Regions from separate parts of the Alteromonas sp. PRIM-21 genome, predicted to be linked through region 3. Evidence: predicted binding sites of a transcription regulator. Region 3 holds the regulator's gene; each other region holds the start of a gene.
What was found. The regulator LexA, encoded in region 3, represses DNA repair genes until DNA is damaged. The targets are predictions, from matches to a motif close to TACTGTATNNNNATACAGTA.
Positions count from the first base shown of each region.

Region 1 (5,865 bases), on a different contig from region 3:
GCGTGATTGTCACTCGCAATTACCTGGATAGCTAGCCCTATCCGTGATAATTCACCACCTGACACCACTTTTTCTAACTTGTCTGCATCCTGACCAGGGTTGGTAGACACTTTGAACTCTACAGTATCAAGACCTGTGCTAACAGGCTTCTTAAGCTCATCGTACTGAATTTGAATATCGACTTTTGCATGAGGCATATTCATTTGACGAATCTGAAGCTCAATATCTTTACTTAATTTACCTGCAGCACGTTGTCTGCTTTCAGACAACCCTTTGGTCGCAGTTAGGTATGTTGCTCGCGCTTCTTCTACTTCGCCTTCAAGTGTGCCTAACAGCGTTTCTTGTTCAGATAATGAATTGAATTCGGCGGCGAGTTCCTGATGGTGTTGATATAGCCCTTCTGGCATAACGCTGTGTTTACGTGCCAGATCCATCGCTTTAGCATAGCGCGCTTCAACTTGCTGTAGACGAAGCGGGTCAATCTCTAACTGATCGCAGTAGCTACGCAGCTCTCCCGCAGCTTCTTCTACTTGAATTGCTGCATCGTTTAGTAACGCTATCATAGGCGTTAGGCTTGCGTCATGGGCTTCTAATTCGCCCAAGCGCTCAATGCTGCTTTGAATCACTGATAAAGCGTTACCCTCATCATTTTCATATAAGTTGTACACGCTAGTCTGCGCTTGTTCTAAAAGACTTTGACCATTGCTCAAGCGCTTGTGCTCTATTTCCAACTCTTCGAACTCGCCCTCTTCAATAGCGAACTCATCAAGCTCTTGAACCTGATAGGTTAACAGCTGAATTCTATCTTCTCGTTGCTGTGCTTGCTCTTGAAGTGTCTTTAGTGTGCGTTGCTTATCACGCCAGATTGAATGAGTTTCTGTAACCTGCGCTAACAATTCATCATGCTTAGCGTAACCGTCAACCAGGTCTCTTTGATGGTCTTCTTTCAACAGTTGCAGGTGTGTGTTTTGACCGTGAATGGCTAACAAATACTGGCCTAAGCCTTTTAACTGCTGAAGCGAAGCGGGAATACCATTGATAAACGCTTTTGAACGACCTTCTTTAGAAATAACCCTGCGAATAAAGCAGCTGTTTTCATCCTCGTCTGAGGTGAGTTCATGGTCATCGAGAAAAGCTTTAGCTAATGCGTTACTGCTCAAAGAAAAGTGTGCGATGATTTCAGCTTTCGTACTTCCTTTACGCACAGCATTTGCGTCGGCACGTTCACCCAAGCACAAGCTTAACGCATCAATAGCAATTGATTTACCTGCGCCGGTTTCACCGGTTATTGCAGTAAGCCCGTTTTCCAGTTGAACCGATAATTGTTTTACAACAGCAAAATTAGAAATAGAAAGATGCGCTAACATAACCACACTCGAATAAGTTGAACATGATGATATATACAGTAACTGATAATATATACAGTATTTTGGCTGTGTAAAGTTAAGTCGTGAAAAAATTACGCTAAAATTAACAAGGAAGCTAATAAAGTTTGAGAAATCAATGTCATATGTTCGCAGGGGTATGTGGGGTTATCAGTAACCTGCAGAAAAGAATTTAATGAGAGTGCGTGTTTTACAAAAATTTATACAGTACTAATCTATGTAAAATTCGATAGCAAAAAGCCTGTCCGTAAAGAAGGCTTGTGGGCCAATACGTTAACTGCTGTAACGGTTTTTAAAACCAAACAACAAAAAGGAGAGCCAAAGCTCTCCTATAGAATTCCAACTTTAATTGAATTATAAATACCTAGATAACTATTTAGAATTCAACAATAAAGCTTATTGCTGCAACTCACCGCTTCCAGATTCAATGTGTGCGCGTACGAACCACTGAAACTGTTCTAAGTCTGCCAGCTGGCCTGTGATCATATCTTCCGATACTGGATCAATTTCACCAAGAAGCTCTAGCGCTTTTCTATGGTCACCATTTACGCCGTCATAAACAGCGTCTAGTGCCTTAAGGTGGTCAAGTACTAAACCTTTCCCTAGTTCATAATCGCTCCAGCTGCGACCTTCAACAATGGCTTTCGGTGTGCCTTTCGGTACGCCACCTAACGTTGCAATTCGTTCGGCAATGGTGTCGGTCATTTCGCGTACTGCATCTACCTGAGGGTCTAGCATTTCATGCACGCCAATAAAATTTGGGCCTACCACGTTCCAGTGAATGTGCTTTAAGGTTAACTGTAAATCTAATAGTGCAACCAATCGCTGATCCAATACCTTAATTGTTTTGGCAGCAGCATCGTTATCCATTCCTGGGGCTGTAAATTTGATATTGGTGTTACTCATGATATCTCCTATTGAATGTAAATAAATCAGCACGATGTAAAACATCATAAGGGGCAAAATCTCGCTAGCCCTGTGCCAATAACTTACTTTGATAGGTGCAACGGGTATGCCGAATTCGGAGAGTTCTATAAGTACACGTTTTTAATAGAGAAATATGGGAAGATTAAAAAATCTTTATTTTTCAAGCCTGTAGCAATTAAGAAAATGCTACAGGCTAATGTAATAAATGCACATTAGAAAAGATGAATAGGGAATGAGGCTAGTAAAGCTTACTGCCCCAACCTAGCTTTTTGCGAAGTACGTTGAAATAGCTGTAACCCTTGGGATGAACAAGATGAAGCTTGTCTACGCTCTTGTTAATGCGGATTTCATCGCCGGGCAGTACGGGTAGTACAATGTGACTATCGCAACTTACCTGCAAGGAATCACTGTTTACTTTTGATACTTTCATCGATACCTGACTGTCTGCATCAACAACAATGGGGCGACTGCTCAGTGTGTGAGGAAACATAGGCACCAGCGTTAGTGCATCAAGCTTTGGCATAATAATAGGGCCGCCGGCCGATAGGGAGTATGCAGTCGAGCCTGTCGGTGTGGCGACAATCAAACCGTCGCTACGCTGACTGAATACGAATTGCTCATCGATATAAATTTCAAATTCCATCATATGAGCAACTTTGCCGTGGTGCAGCACCACTTCGTTTACAGCAGAGTTGTTACTTTTAAGCTTTTCGTGCCGGTAAACTTCGACTTCAAGTAAGAAGCGCTCTTCAACCACGCACTCACCATTGAAGATAAGGTCAAGCTGTTGAACGATATCATCAGGGTGGATATCTGTTAAAAAGCCAAGATTACCGCGGTTTACGCCTACGACATGGATGTCAAAACGCGCCAGTACACGCGCGGCACCAAGCATGCTGCCGTCACCACCTACTACAACGGCAAGATCAGCCTCTTTACCAATAGTAACAAGGTTACAGCTTTTGAAGTTTTCAGTTTCAAGCTCTTCAGCAATACTTTCCTCAACTAGTAGTTTGCATCCTTTGGCTAATAAATATTCGGCAAGAATATTTAAGCTGTCATGGGTTGCAGCGTGCTGAGGTTTTCCAATTAAAGCAACGGTTTGATAGGGCATGGAATGCTAATGTCCTTTCATTTCCAATGGTCGGACATTAGCACAGGTATTTTGCAAAAGAAAAGCGTAAAACGTTGCAGAGTGCCAGGTTTAGCGATCTTCTAATCGATTATAGTCGAGCAGGCCGCCTTCAATAGGGTAGTGCTTGCTAGACCACTGAATCAATTTGTCGCTAAAGGTCCAAAAATTAGGGTTTGTTCGGCGCATCCCGACATCGTCGAGCAAAGCTTGGTAATCAGCTTCACTTTTAATTGTTTTCAGCTTTTCTATCGACGCAGTGACGTCAGAAGCGTTGATATACCAAAAGGCATCGGGATAGCTACCCAAGAGTCCATGCACCAGAGTAATTGAGTCTTGAGATGGCTCGCGATTTTCCTCTTCTTCGAACAGACTGTTCACATTGTAGTGGGCACTATTCCTTAGGGCAGTAAACACATCTATGTTATCTGAATTTAGGTCACCTTTTACCACAATTATGGTCGTTTCAGGCATCAGCGTGGCTTGCTGGGCAGGGAGCGAGTTTAAACTCGCTAGCGCTTCGTACTGCTCGGTGGATAACAAGCGTTTATTATACGTTGAGGCTTGCGGCTGAACTTTAGCTAAGTGCTTCGATAGCAATTGGTAGAGTTCTTTTTGCGGGCGTTCTGTTTCAAATGTTATGCCTGTAGGCTGTTCGAAACTATTAAAATCGCCCTCTAGATAGTCAGTGAGTTCGGGGCTAGCCTTTTGATACCATTTGTCTAAGAGTTCCTGACGAGATGGCGGAGGGAGCAGGTTGAGGAAGTTCGACTCGCCTTCCATACGCAAGAAGTCCATATATAAACGGGTCATTAGTTGGTGCCCATAGTTACCGTAAACATCAAAGCCGGCTACCAGTAAGTAATGAATACGTTCTAATAAGGCGTAGTCAATAATCCAAGCTGTTTTAGTAGGCTTACCCACCATTCCTTTCGCTACAGTGGCATTATCGAAGTGGCGGAATACGGTTAAGCTGGCATTGGTATTGTTGCCGTCACCGTCCCAAATACTTGATACGTTTAGGTGCTCTCCGTTTTCAAACTCGCTATTTAGAAAGGCCGCTCTTGCACGCATATAGTCGCCCTGGCGTTTTGCATACTTTGCCCAATTTATCGCTAGCGCAGAGCTGTCTTTTTCAGCAGGAAGGTGAAGGTTTTTCTTTTGGGACGCGTAAAAAGCATTCACTTTTTCAGAAGCTGCAATGTCTGGGTCGACAAAGAACACCCAGAATCGGTCGTTAATTACGTTTAGCGCGACTTGCCCTCGGCACACCGGCCCTTTGATATAACCCATAATAGTGTTTTGAGCGCGCTCAAGCATAAATCGATAACGACTTTTTACCGGCAATAAAGTAAAAGCCGTTAGAGGGTTTGCTGCTATTTCAGGTTCGTACGAAGGCAAGGTTTCAACAGAAAAGTCAGCTTCGACAAACCAAGATCGCCATTTATCTAAAAGGTTCTGATTAATAGCGTATGCTTGGTGGGTTTTGCTCACGATCGTGGAATGCACAGGCTGCAAGCGATAATAAACGCGCTCTACCTTGGGATCGTCGAAGGGTCTGCGAGTGGCAATAATGTCCAACGCTTGCCCTGGTGGGGTTCGTGAGCGTACCAGGTTAAAAAACTGAGGCGTTTTTCCTTTGTCTGAGATACCTTCGAAGTAGAGATGAGAGGTAAACAAGTGTTCGTAAATATAACGTGTGGAAAGCTGCATCTTGTTACTATCCCCATTTAGCCATGCTTCTAAGTCAGATACTTTCTCATTTAGTTCTTGTGAGAGCATCTTAGGCGAGGGCAAAGGTGCACCATGGGTTAACCATTGAATAAGTGTAGTATGTTCAGAATCTGACAGCGCCGGTAGGGCGTAGGGCATGCCCCCTAGAGGCTGGTCAGCTATATATTCTCCCATTTCATCTATGGTTGGGCACTGGTTTTGTCTGCTCAAACTTATATCCAAGCTCTCATCTAAATGGGTAGTATTGGACAGAGGGTGCTGTTTTTTTAGCAAAAGCATTTGCGCTAGCACCGAGGATTGTGTTGGCGAGGCGTTAGTATCGTCTTTTGTTGGCAATACATCGAAAAAGCCTCGCTCGCGCCATCCATTAACGCCGTGAGCGTCGAGAAACATTCTATTTGGTTGTGCTGCAGTGAGTCGCGTGCCTTCATACACCTTTTCTTTATTAGCACCTCTTGCTATACCTTCTGGGGAAGATATTTTTAGTTGGCATGGCGCATCGTAACAGGCGTGGCACACCACGCAGCGTTGCGTTAAAACGGGGTTTACTTGTCTGGTAAAGAAATCGTCGGGCAAACTTTCCATGACGGGCATGGCATCACTTGAGGAAAGTAAAGGTGCATCAGGTTTCGGCCATTGCCAGACCGCTAAAGCGATAATCGCGACAAGCAATGAAGTGATACCGAA
Region 1 covers NZ_JADOEK010000001.1:486,447-492,311, forward strand. The annotation lists gene recN (DNA repair protein RecN) at 1-1,367, opposite strand, end outside; gene dps (DNA starvation/stationary phase protection protein Dps) at 1,782-2,291, opposite strand; gene nadK (NAD(+) kinase) at 2,551-3,426, opposite strand; gene IW644_RS02150 (fatty acid cis/trans isomerase) at 3,517-5,865, opposite strand, start outside.
Region 1: a site for LexA is predicted at 1,408-1,427, ahead of recN (DNA repair protein RecN). Genes of this name have one in related genera too.

Region 2 (5,865 bases), on a different contig from region 3:
ATTAACCGCAACAAGATAGTGGTAAGCACCAAAGCAGGAAAAATGGTGCTTTACCTAGAAAAAGATGGTCAGGTTACCGTGAATATGGGCAAACCTGAGTTTGAACCTGCGAACATTCCGCTTACGGCCAACAAGCAAGAGAACACGTATATTTTGCGTGTGGGCGAACGCACCTTGTTTATTGGCTCGGCGTCAATGGGCAACCCTCATTGCGTTATGGAAGTAGACGATGTGAATACGGCCAATGTCGCCGAAATTGGCCCGCTTGTTGAAAAACACGAACGCTTTCCAGAAGGCGTAAACGTGGGCTTTATGCAGATAATTAACGAGTCGCATATCAAACTTCGCGTATTTGAGCGTGGTTCGGGCGAAACTTTGGCCTGCGGCAGCGGTGCATGTGCAGCAGTTGCAATTGGTCAAATACAGGGTAAATTAAGTAAAGACGTACGGGTAGACTTGCCCGGAGGCAGCTTACGTATACGCTGGCCTGGCCCAGATAACGTGTTAAAGATGACAGGGCCTGCCGAACACGTATATGACGGACATATAAATTTATGAGCGAAGTATCAGGGCAATCTAACGCCACGCAATTAATTGAGCCATTTAACGACACAACGGAATTGTCGAGTGCTGATGTGCGCGCGTTCTTATTACAAAACCCTGAGTTCTTTGCCGAACATGCCGACCTTCTCGAAAAAATTAAGCTTCCTCACGAGCACAAAGGCAGTGTTTCACTTGTTGAAATTCAAAGTGATCAGCTAAGACAAAAAGTCAGACAGCTTAATTACAAGTTAAATCAGCTTGTCACTATCGCGAAGCAAAACGAGAAAATTTATCGCGTTTATACCGATTTAAACGTACAGCTACTGCGCTGTGAAAGCGTAGCAGAAGTACAGTTTACCTTAGAAGATGTACTACAAGAGCGTTTGCAGTTGTCCTCTGCGGTGATAAAAAGCTTTAAAGGCCCTCACGCTATTCCTGAACTACAACAACGCCTGTTCACGGAGAAGCGCTTTAAAAATACCAACTTCTTCTTTGGTCGTTTGTCACAGCACGAACGTCAACTTCTTTTCGGCGAAAGCCCTGCAGAGTCTGTAGCACTAATGCTGCTTGGTGATAACCGCGAATTAGGTATTTTGGGTATTAGCAGCAGCGATGCCAGTCATTTTACGCCAGATATGGATACACTTTTGCTACAACAGCTTCAGCAAGTCCTAAATATTATCTTGCCTGAAATGATGGGATATTAGGTGCTGTGTCTACGGACGCCTTAATCAGCGAACAGTGTCAGCAATGGCTCGATAAATTTCTACTTCATTTGCAGGTAGAGCGCGGTTTATCCCTACACACCATCAAAAATTATCAGCGCCAGCTAACCGAAGTGGCAAAGCTACTTGGGCTTTACGAATGGTCTGGGCTCACGCCAAGCGATATTAAACGCGTTATGGCTGATGCCAAAATGTCTGGGCATAGCCCGCGTAGTATTGCGCTTAGACTATCGGCACTAAGAACATTCTGCCAATACCTTATCGACCATCAGCAGCTATTCAGCAACCCTGTTGAGGGCATTCAAGCCCCGAAACAAGGAAAGCCGTTACCTAAGCAACTGAGCGTGGATGAGATGCAGCAGTTACTCAATGCCTCACCTCGAAGCAGTGACGATGATGAAGGCATGCAGTTAAGAGATGTAGCCATGTTTGAGCTGCTTTATGGTTGCGGCCTGCGCTTAAGCGAACTTACCGGGCTTAATTTAGCCGACTGTTTAAAAGACGGTACGGTAAAGGTCATGGGTAAAGGAAGTAAACAACGTATACTGCCATTAGGGCGGCACGCGCAAAAAGCGCTAAACGCATGGTTAAAAGTACGCCCTGCCTACGCATCGCCGTACGAAAGTGCTGTATTTGTCAGTAAGCGTAAAACCCGTATATCGAACAGGCAGGTCGCAAATCGTTTAGATAAAATGGCGAAAGAACAGTCGCTATCGCAAAAAGTAAGCCCCCACAAACTGCGCCATTCTTTTGCTACTCACGTATTAGAATCAAGTGGCGATTTGCGTGCGGTTCAAGAGCTGTTAGGTCACGCTAACTTATCGACGACACAAGTTTATACTCACCTCGACTTCCAGCATCTCGCTAATGTATATGATGCCGCTCATCCACGGGCGCACAAGAAATAAAGCTAACCTAAGGTTTCACCATGCAGTTTTTCAGGTCTATTAACAAAATCGAGGCCATGACCTTCGACCTTGACGACACCCTTTACAATAACGAACCTATTATTCGAAGGGCCGAAGAAGCGCTTCAAGCGCATATTGCTAAGCATCATAAGTCAGCCGCTGCGTTGTCGGCTAACGACTGGCTAGCACTTAAGCAAGCTGCAATAAAAAAAGATCTGCGCTTAGCCTCTGACATGGGTCAGCTTAGGCGTGTAGTGCTTACCGCCGCACTGTCTAATACGTCTCCTGAAAAGTTAGTAACAGACCTGACCAACAGTGGTGAACTTAGTGATGCAGTAGAGGCCTGCTTCAACTGTTTTTACGATGCAAGAAGTAACTTTGAGCTTGCTGACGATGTGCACGAAGCGTTAAAGGCTGTAAGCAGTAAGCTGCCGCTTGTTGGTATTACTAACGGCAACGTAAACGCTCAAAAGGTAGGTATTGATGGTTATTTTGAAACCATTTTTCACGCCAGCACATCACGCCCCATGAAACCAGCCCGCGATATGTTTGATGAAGCGGCAGCACTATTACACATTGCACCGAAACACATTCTTCATGTTGGCGACAATATTATCAAGGATGTACAAGGAGCGGTTAACGCTGGCTATCAAGCCGCATGGTTTGCCTGTAACAGACCCATGAATTTAGCCAACGAACCTGTGAGCGTACTGCCTCACGTAGCACTAGACAATCTCAACGAGTTAACCCACTTCCTATGAATAAAGGGGTCAGAGTACTTTAATAGCTTAAATGTGGGGTCAGAGTACTTTAAACTTTTACGAAGCATAAAACGGGAAATGTACTCTGACCCCATATCTTAGTTGTCTTCTAGTACATTTTGGCGCATGGATTCGCAGGGGCTTTGACAAACCGGTCTCCCAACCACTTTGGCTGGAACGCCCACCACGGTAACGTGTGCTGGAACACTGTTAAGTACAACGCTGCCAGCGCCGACTTTCGAGCCTTCGCCGATTTCGATATTTCCTAAAATCTTAGCGCCTGCGCCAATTAACACGCCTTGGCGAATTTTGGGGTGACGGTCGCCCGACTCATTACCCGTACCACCTAACGTAACGCTCTGCAAAATAGACACGTTATCTTCTACTACCGCAGTCTCACCCACCACAATACCGGTAGCGTGATCGAACATAACACCCTTACCAATTCGCGCTGCTGGGTGAATATCTACACCAAAGCTTGATGAGTTACGGCTTTGCAAGAATAAAGCTAACTGGTGGCGCCCGTGAAGCCAAAGGTAGTGCGCCATTCGGTGTACCTGCACGGCATGGAAACCTTTGAAGTGCAGCAAAGGAGTAAGGTAATCGTTCACTGCGGCATCCCGCGCATTAATCGCCATAATATCGGCAATGGCTGCCTCGCTAATACCTGGCTCTAACAAGTAGGCTTCGTCGAACACCTCTCGTATAGCAAGCGCAGGCATCACGTCATCTGCCATTTTGTTTGACAAAATGAAGCTTAGCGACGACTCGAAATTATGGTGCGCAAGAACACTGGCGTGCACATAGCTAGATAGCAAAGGTTCGTTTTCAGCAACAATTTGCGCTTCTTGTTTGAGCGTCGACCAGAAATCGATGGGCGTAGAGAGTGCGGTCATGAGCATATCCCGTTAATGTGCTGTTAGTGAGCTGGTTGTGTGCCAATGTACGTCGTTAAAAAATTGGGGCCGTGTGCTTTTTCAGCTTGCCTAAAATGGCTTAACTTTTTGACTAACTCTCGCCTTGTATGAAAGTGCAGAGGTTGCCAAAGTAAAAGAGCAGAAAGTTTACCCGAGTTTGGCATGTAGCAATACCGATGTGATACCTGCCAAGCGCATAATTCGATCAATTTATCGTATTAATTCGTTATAGCTAATAACTGTATCTTTCATTTGTGAACCTTTGGGCCTGCCTTTGGCAACATTAAGCACTGTAACAATTTAATTAGAACGGTTAAAACACCTATTTCTTTCATTAAAAGCCCCGTATAACTGCACATCTTAAATACCCAAATAACCGCGCTTTTACTTAACGAAAACGGTAAAAAACTGGACTGTATAAATTAACAGGCTGATGGCATAATAGCGTGCTGCTGAATGTGTAACAATATCAACTTACAGGTGCCAACTATGGATGTATCTCGACTGCTAGACGAGCTTAACGACAAACAGCGTGAAGCAGTAGCAGCCCCATTGTCTAATGCTCTAGTATTAGCTGGCGCAGGTAGTGGTAAAACCCGTGTATTAGTGCATCGCATTGCGTGGTTGATGGAAGTCGAAAACATCGCACCTTTTTCTATTCTCGCGGTTACCTTTACCAATAAGGCAGCGAAAGAAATGCGTGGCCGTATTGAATCATTAATGGGTCGCAGCCTACACAATATGTGGATTGGTACCTTCCACGGGCTTGCACATCGCCTATTACGCGCACACCACGCTGAAGCTAACTTGCCTGAAAACTTTCAGATTATCGATTCTGACGATCAGTACCGTTTGATTCGCCGCATTCTAAAAGCCATGAATTTAGATGAAAAGCATTGGGCCCCTCGTCAAATCCAGTGGTACATAAACGGTAATAAAGACGAAGGCCTGCGTCCTCAGCATATCGAGACCCATGGCGATCATATCCAAAAGACCATGCGGGAAGTCTACGCTGCATATCAAGACGCCTGCGACCGTTCAGGCTTAGTTGATTTTGCCGAGCTATTGCTACGTGCTCATGAGCTATGGGCAAAGAACCCTGAAGTGTTGTCTCACTATCAGCGCCGTTTCCGTGCTGTGTTAGTTGACGAGTTCCAAGATACCAACAACATCCAATATGCATGGCTTCGTATGCTGTGTAGCGGCGACAATAACAACATTATGATTGTTGGCGACGACGATCAGTCTATTTACGGCTGGCGCGGTGCAAACGTAGATAATATTCAGCATTTTCTAAAAGACTTTAATGAGCCTACCACTATTCGTCTTGAGCAGAATTACCGTTCTACCGGGAACATTCTGAAAGCAGCGAATACGGTTATCGACAATAATACAGGCCGTTTAGGGAAAGAACTGTGGACAGAAGACGCGCAGGGTGAGCTTATCTCTGTCTATGCCGGTTTTAACGAACTCGACGAAGCCCGCTTCATTGTTTCAAAAATTAAAGACTGGCTAAATCAAGGCAACGCCCTTAGTGATACCGCGATTCTTTACAGAAACAACGCCCAGTCCCGTGTATTGGAAGAAGCTTTATTACACGAAGGGTTAGCCTATCGCATTTACGGCGGTTTGCGCTTCTTCGAACGCCAAGAAATTAAAGATGCCCTTGGCTATATGCGCATGGTGAGCCACCCCCACGATGACGCGGCTTTTGAACGTGTGGTAAACACCCCAAGCCGCGGTATTGGCGAGAAAACCCTTTCGCAAGTACGCGACACTGCACGTATGCATAACTGTTCTATGTGGCAAGCCAGCCAGCTGCTTATAAACGAAGGTGGCTTTAAAGGCCGTGCGTTAAACGCTATGCAAAGCTTTGTATTACTAATTACAGAGCTTGAACAAGCCACATTAGACGAGCCGCTTGACCAACAAGCCGATAAAGCTATTCGCCAGTCTGGTCTTTACGCCATGTACCAGGCTGAGCGTGGTGAAAAGGCCCAAGCACGACTGG
Region 2 covers NZ_JADOEK010000006.1:145,390-151,254, reverse strand. The annotation lists gene dapF (diaminopimelate epimerase) at 1-558, shown strand, start outside; gene IW644_RS10770 (DUF484 family protein) at 555-1,250, shown strand; gene xerC (tyrosine recombinase XerC) at 1,256-2,176, shown strand; gene IW644_RS10760 (HAD-IA family hydrolase) at 2,197-2,937, shown strand; gene cysE (serine O-acetyltransferase) at 3,036-3,833, opposite strand; gene uvrD (DNA helicase II) at 4,344-5,865, shown strand, end outside.
Region 2: a site for LexA is predicted at 4,266-4,285, ahead of uvrD (DNA helicase II). Genes of this name have one in related genera too.

Region 3 (5,865 bases):
CAAGCTTGTGAGCAATGCTTTGATCACTACCATGTTGATTTGACATAGCGCGTGCTGAGACAGCTTTAGAATAATTGATAAAGTTATCTCTGCCTAAAAATAGCACGATGAAGAGTTTACGTAGCCAGCTAGGTGCAGCGTTATCAGCAATTAAGTCGCTTAGCCCTGGTTTACCGCGCCCAGGTGCTCGGCCCCAGGTTACGTACACAGGAACTACCTGTAGGTCGAGGTTTTCGTGGTCTCGGTGTAAGTGGAAAAGGTCAGTGAACACATCTTCAATACCCGTATCCTTCGCTGACGAGCGAAAAAGAGGCTGGGTTTTACGTAAAAACAGAGTAGACGAATACTCTCTACCTGCCAGTGTAAGTGTGTCTGTTGGGCTAGGAAGGCCTAGGTATTTGGTCGACATTCTCAGCGCAAGCTGGTCGGTCACTGAGTTTGTGGGAAGTAGATAAACAATAGGCTTGCTCTTATCTATTCCTAATTCGGTTTCAACGTTAACTGGAATACTGTGAGCTTTTACCAGTAACTTAACAGGATAATGAAATACCGACAAAAGGGCTTTTCGCATCCACGACATGAATTATGTAATCCTATGAAATAAAAACGGGTGAAGTGTAACACAATCGCGTCACAATCTCGCGACGAGCCAATGTTATTGATTTGCTTGTTTTACAGACTTCCTACCTAGCGGTTAGTTCAAGATGTTCAAAAGTATCTGTGTATTTAAGCGTTTTTTAGAGTAAACCTCACTGACCCTTTGAGCAATGCAACATTAGCAGTATTTAAATTGCTATAAGTGGTGTCTATTACTATTTTTATAAATATTAACGAATATGAGCATGTTGTAGTGGATGATCAAAACCGATTGAAGACGATTGATGACTTTTTGCTCAGCAATGAGGTGCCGTTGGATCTTGACGATCTTATGGTTGTGTTAGCGGGGGCATATAAAGTGCCTATCGCGCTAATAGGAATTGTTGGTGAATTTGAAGAAACATTCAAAGCGCGATATGGAACTACACTTTCAAAAGTGAGCCGTGAGCATGCGTTTTGTAGTCATGTGGTAGAAGAGCGCAAACAAGTTGTTGTTAACAATACACATGAAGACCCCAGGTTTAAAGATAATCCGTTAGTAACGGGAGAGCCGCACATCTGCTTTTATGCAGGAACTCCCATTGAAATTAATGATGAGATTATTGGTGCTGTATGTCTTATCGATACTGTTCCTCGAGAAATTGATGCCCAATACCTTGAAGTGCTGAATAGAATTGGTGCGCTTGTTAGCCAGCATATTTCTCTATCAAAGGAACATGAGGCACTTAAGCGCGAACACGGTTTAATTGAAAAGTCCCCTATAGTGTTGGCCACTTGGAGAAATACTACGTCGTTACGGCTAGTTCATATTTCTCAAAATAGTGAGCGTGTATTGGGTATATCGGCACAAGACTTACTATGCGGCGCTGTAGAGCTTGGCGATGTTCTAACTCAAGACGCTGAAAGTGACTTTACTTTTGCTATGCAGGCGCACATGGAAGGTGTGGAAACCCATTCATGCCGCCTTCAAATAGCTACCCCTACGCGAACTATTTGGGTGAGCATGATTTCTACGGCAAGCTTTCGTGAAGACGGGATGCTGTATTCAGTGCAAGCATTTCTTTTCGATACCAGCGATCAAAAATATGTTGAAGACAAACTTCACAAAACGAACCAGCGCATGCGCCTGCTATTGGAAGCCTCTGAACTGGGTACGTGGGATTGGAATTTGGCCGCTGATGTAAACCAAGTAAATAAACGTTGGTGTGATATCGTCGGCCTTGAATATGAGTATTATGATACCAGCTCTCGCTTTTTCAGGCAGTTAATTCACCCTGCGGACTATGTAAAAGTAGAAAAGCAATTAAATGAACACATTATTGGCGAAAGCAAGGTTTTCAATACTACCTTTCGCATGAAACATACTAACGGCACGTGGGTTTGGGTTGAAACCTATGGAAAAACCGTGGAATCTGACGTTACGGGTAAGGCTATTCGCGTTGCTGGTATTCATCGCGACATTACCCAGAGAATGGAAAGTGAACTTCATGAGAAAAAGAAAACCCAGCTACTTCAATTTATAAATAAAACCCGTGCCTCTTATCTTCAGAACAACGATTTAACCATGGCCTGCCAAACAGTATTACCTGAGCTCATTGATATCTCGGATAGTCAGTTTGCTTTCATTGGGCAAATGAAAGGCGAAGGCGATGCCTCGAAGCTGTTTATTCATGCTATTTCTGAAATAGTGTGGGACAGCAGTAGCTTCACGCAATACAACGAGTACAAAAAGCGGAACTTGTATTTCGCTAGCTTTGATAACCTTTTTGGTACCACGATTTTAACCGGTGAGGTAACGATAAGTAATACCTCAGGAAGTCATCCAAACTCAAAAGGGGTGCCGCAAGGGCACCCCCGCATTAGTCGGTTTTTAGGGCTACCGATTAAGGTTAAAGATAGAGTAGTGGGCATGATTGGTTTAGCCAATAAATTCGAGCCCTACGCCTTAGATGATGCAGAGTTTTTACAACCTTTATTAGACGCATTAGCAGGTCTTTTCTATGCGGTAGAGCTGGAAGAAGCGCGTGCGATAGCTGAAGAGAAGTTGCGTAAGCTGGCTATGACTGATTCGCTAACTGGGCTGTACAATCGGCGAGCTTTTGTTGATAAATGCCATCAACTCTCTGCACAAAGCAATAGAGTGAGCGTAGCGGTAATCGATATAGACCACTTTAAAAAAGTTAACGATACTTATGGACATGATGCAGGGGACCAAGCCCTAATTTCAGTAGCCCACCTAATAGAAGAATATTATGTGGAGCCCGATATTGTTTCACGTCTTGGTGGAGAAGAGTTTGCGATAGTAGCAATTTCAGACAACAAAAAAGACGAAGAAATGCGATTTAACAAACTTCGAGAGGCTGTTGAAAAAACAGAAGTTAGATACAAGAAAGACACGATATCTGTAACAATAAGTATTGGTGCCGTTTTTGCTGAGGATAGCTTGAACCTTGACTTTAGTGGGTTACTTTCAAAAGCTGATAAACTGCTATATACGGCGAAAAAGAATGGCCGAAATCAAGTTATTCTTGAGTGACGACTAATACCGTGAGTATTTTCTTAGTTAGTTTCATAAATTTTCCATTGTAATTAATGAATTAAGTTTTATTTGTAGGGTAATTAACATCTGCCCAAAATTACACTAAGCGTTGAGCGTGTCAGTTTCGTGATAATGGGGTTACGAAATGGCTACATTTTTTATAGGAAATAAAGAATGTTAAAAGCACCTAGAGCTTTTCTCACAAGGCTTACTACTTGTTATTTGTTTTTAGGTGTATATACTTACAGGAACTGTATGAACAGACAGGTCTTTTATGCGCCCACTCACAGCTCGACAAACTGAAGTTTTAGAACTTATTAAAACAACCATGCAAGAAACGGGAATGCCGCCTACGCGTGCGGAAATTGCTCGTCAACTTGGTTTTCGTTCTGCCAACGCAGCAGAAGAACATTTGAAGGCATTGGCGCGTAAGGGCGTAATTGAAATTTTGCCTGGTACCTCTCGTGGTATTAAGCTAAATATCCCCCTTGAGGACACCGCACCAGAAGAAGAAGGTCTGCCTCTAATCGGGCGCGTGGCGGCTGGTGAGCCAATTTTGGCACAAGAGCATGTAGAATCTCACTACAAAGTCGACCCTGCTTTGTTTCAGCCTCAGGCAGACTTTTTACTTCGTGTAAACGGCATGAGTATGAAGGACATAGGTATCTTGGATGGCGATCTTCTTGCTGTACATCGCACGACTGATGTCCACAACGGTCAGGTAGTTGTAGCGCGGGTGGATGAAGACGTTACGGTTAAGCGTTTAGAAAAGCGCGGTCGTGAAGTATTACTTCATGCTGAAAACGAAGAGTTTTCGCCAATTAAAGTAGACCTTGCTAATGAGCCTTTTGCTATAGAAGGTATTGCCGTGGGTGTGATAAGAAACGCCGACTGGATGTAAGGTTTTAGCATCTTCAATCAAAAGCGGCGTATTAGCCGCTTTTTTTATGTCTTTTAGTACCAAATTTTAGTTAATTTTCTTAGTTTAGCGTTTATTGGTATGTTTCAAAATTATGAAATATGACATCACCATTGTATGAAAGATATGCGCTATTTGGCCCGAGTATAGAGTGGCTAAAGCACATTTATTATTTGAAAGTTTGTTTGAAAAACACGACAAGTGATGTGTTAACTGTTGATTTTGTGACCAAATAAAGCTTCATCCTTATCAACTCCCCGTTCAAAATGCGCGTTTGATTTTTTAAGCGCCGTCAGCACGCCTAATACCCACTCTACCAAAATTGTAACGCAACCCTGCCACATAAAATGATTAAAAATTAACCTCTTCATTAAATTTTTAATAGAAAAGACTAGACGGCACGGCATTATTGCGCAATTCTTATACAGAGATTAACAAAATAATAACAATGACTCTAAATTTGTTTTACAAGTTGAGGTGATGGGTCAATCGTTCGCAAACCATTTGGTAGGGCAGCGCGCAAAATAATCAGCGTTTTTGGTCTTGCTATTACGGAGGTGCTGAGTGAAACAACTAACGACCGTTTTCGCAAAGTGGTGTTCAACAATACCGTTTTTGCTTTTTTCCCCGTTACTTCTTGCGCAAGAAGTCAGTGAAGAAGTCTCTTCTCTTAATTTAAGACGCGGTGCCACCGACATCAGCGGGCAGGTTTATGATCTGCATATGCTGATGTTCTTTATATGCGTAGGGATTGCGGTAGTCGTGTTTGGGGTGATGTTTGCCTCAATGTATCTTCATCGGAAGTCTCGTGGCGCTAAGCCCGCTAACTTTCACGAAAACGTGAAGGTTGAAATAGCATGGACCGTTGTTCCTTTTCTTATTCTAATTTTTATGGCTGTGCCGGCGGCGAACACGCTTATTGCAATGGAAGATACGTCTGAGCCTGACATGACAGTGTTAGTCACGGGCTCTCAGTGGAAATGGCACTACAAGTACATGGACAGCGACGTGGAATTTTACTCACTGCTTGCTACTCAGCGTGAGCAAATAGAGAACAAATTCCAGAAAACAGACAATTACTTGCTTGAAGTTGACCGTCCGTTAGTCATTCCAACTGGGAAAAAAGTACGTTTTCTTATTACCTCTGACGACGTTATCCATTCGTGGTGGGTTCCAGATTTTGCCGTTAAAAAAGATGCAAACCCAGGCTTTATTAACGAGTCATGGGCCAAGGTCAATGAGCCGGGCATTTATCGCGGGCAGTGCGCAGAACTTTGCGGAAAAGACCATGGCTATATGCCAGTAGTGGTTATCGCTAAAGAGCCAGCAGAATTTGATAAATGGATGGGCGAACAAGAAGAAATTGTTCGCAAAGCCAAAGAAGAAGAGCAACGCCTACTTTCTATGAATATGTCCATGGATGAATTGATGAAAGAAGGCGAGCGCGTTTACAACGCCACGTGTGCAGCGTGCCATATGCCAAATGGTGAGGGTTTACCAGGTGTATTTCCGGCACTTAAAGGCAGCAAGATGGCGTTAGAAGATCAGCAAGGTCACATCGACATTGTCCTGCATGGTAAGGCGGGCACAGCTATGCAGGCGTTTAGCAAAATGCTGAGCCTTAAAGAAATTGCTGCGGTTGTCACTTACGAGCGCAATGCGTGGGGCAATAACACTGGCGATATGGTTCAAGCCAAAGACGTTAATGCAGTGGCAAACGGAAACTAGGAGCAGACAAATGAGCAAAGCAACTGAAGTTATTTCGCCAGATACCTCTGCGTCTCACATTGGTCAAGTAAATGGTGGGCAC
Region 3 covers NZ_JADOEK010000008.1:114,422-120,286, forward strand. The annotation lists gene plsB (glycerol-3-phosphate 1-O-acyltransferase PlsB) at 1-580, opposite strand, end outside; gene IW644_RS12565 (sensor domain-containing diguanylate cyclase) at 851-3,133, shown strand; gene lexA (transcriptional repressor LexA) at 3,411-4,037, shown strand; gene coxB (cytochrome c oxidase subunit II) at 4,620-5,783, shown strand; gene ctaD (cytochrome c oxidase subunit I) at 5,794-5,865, shown strand, end outside.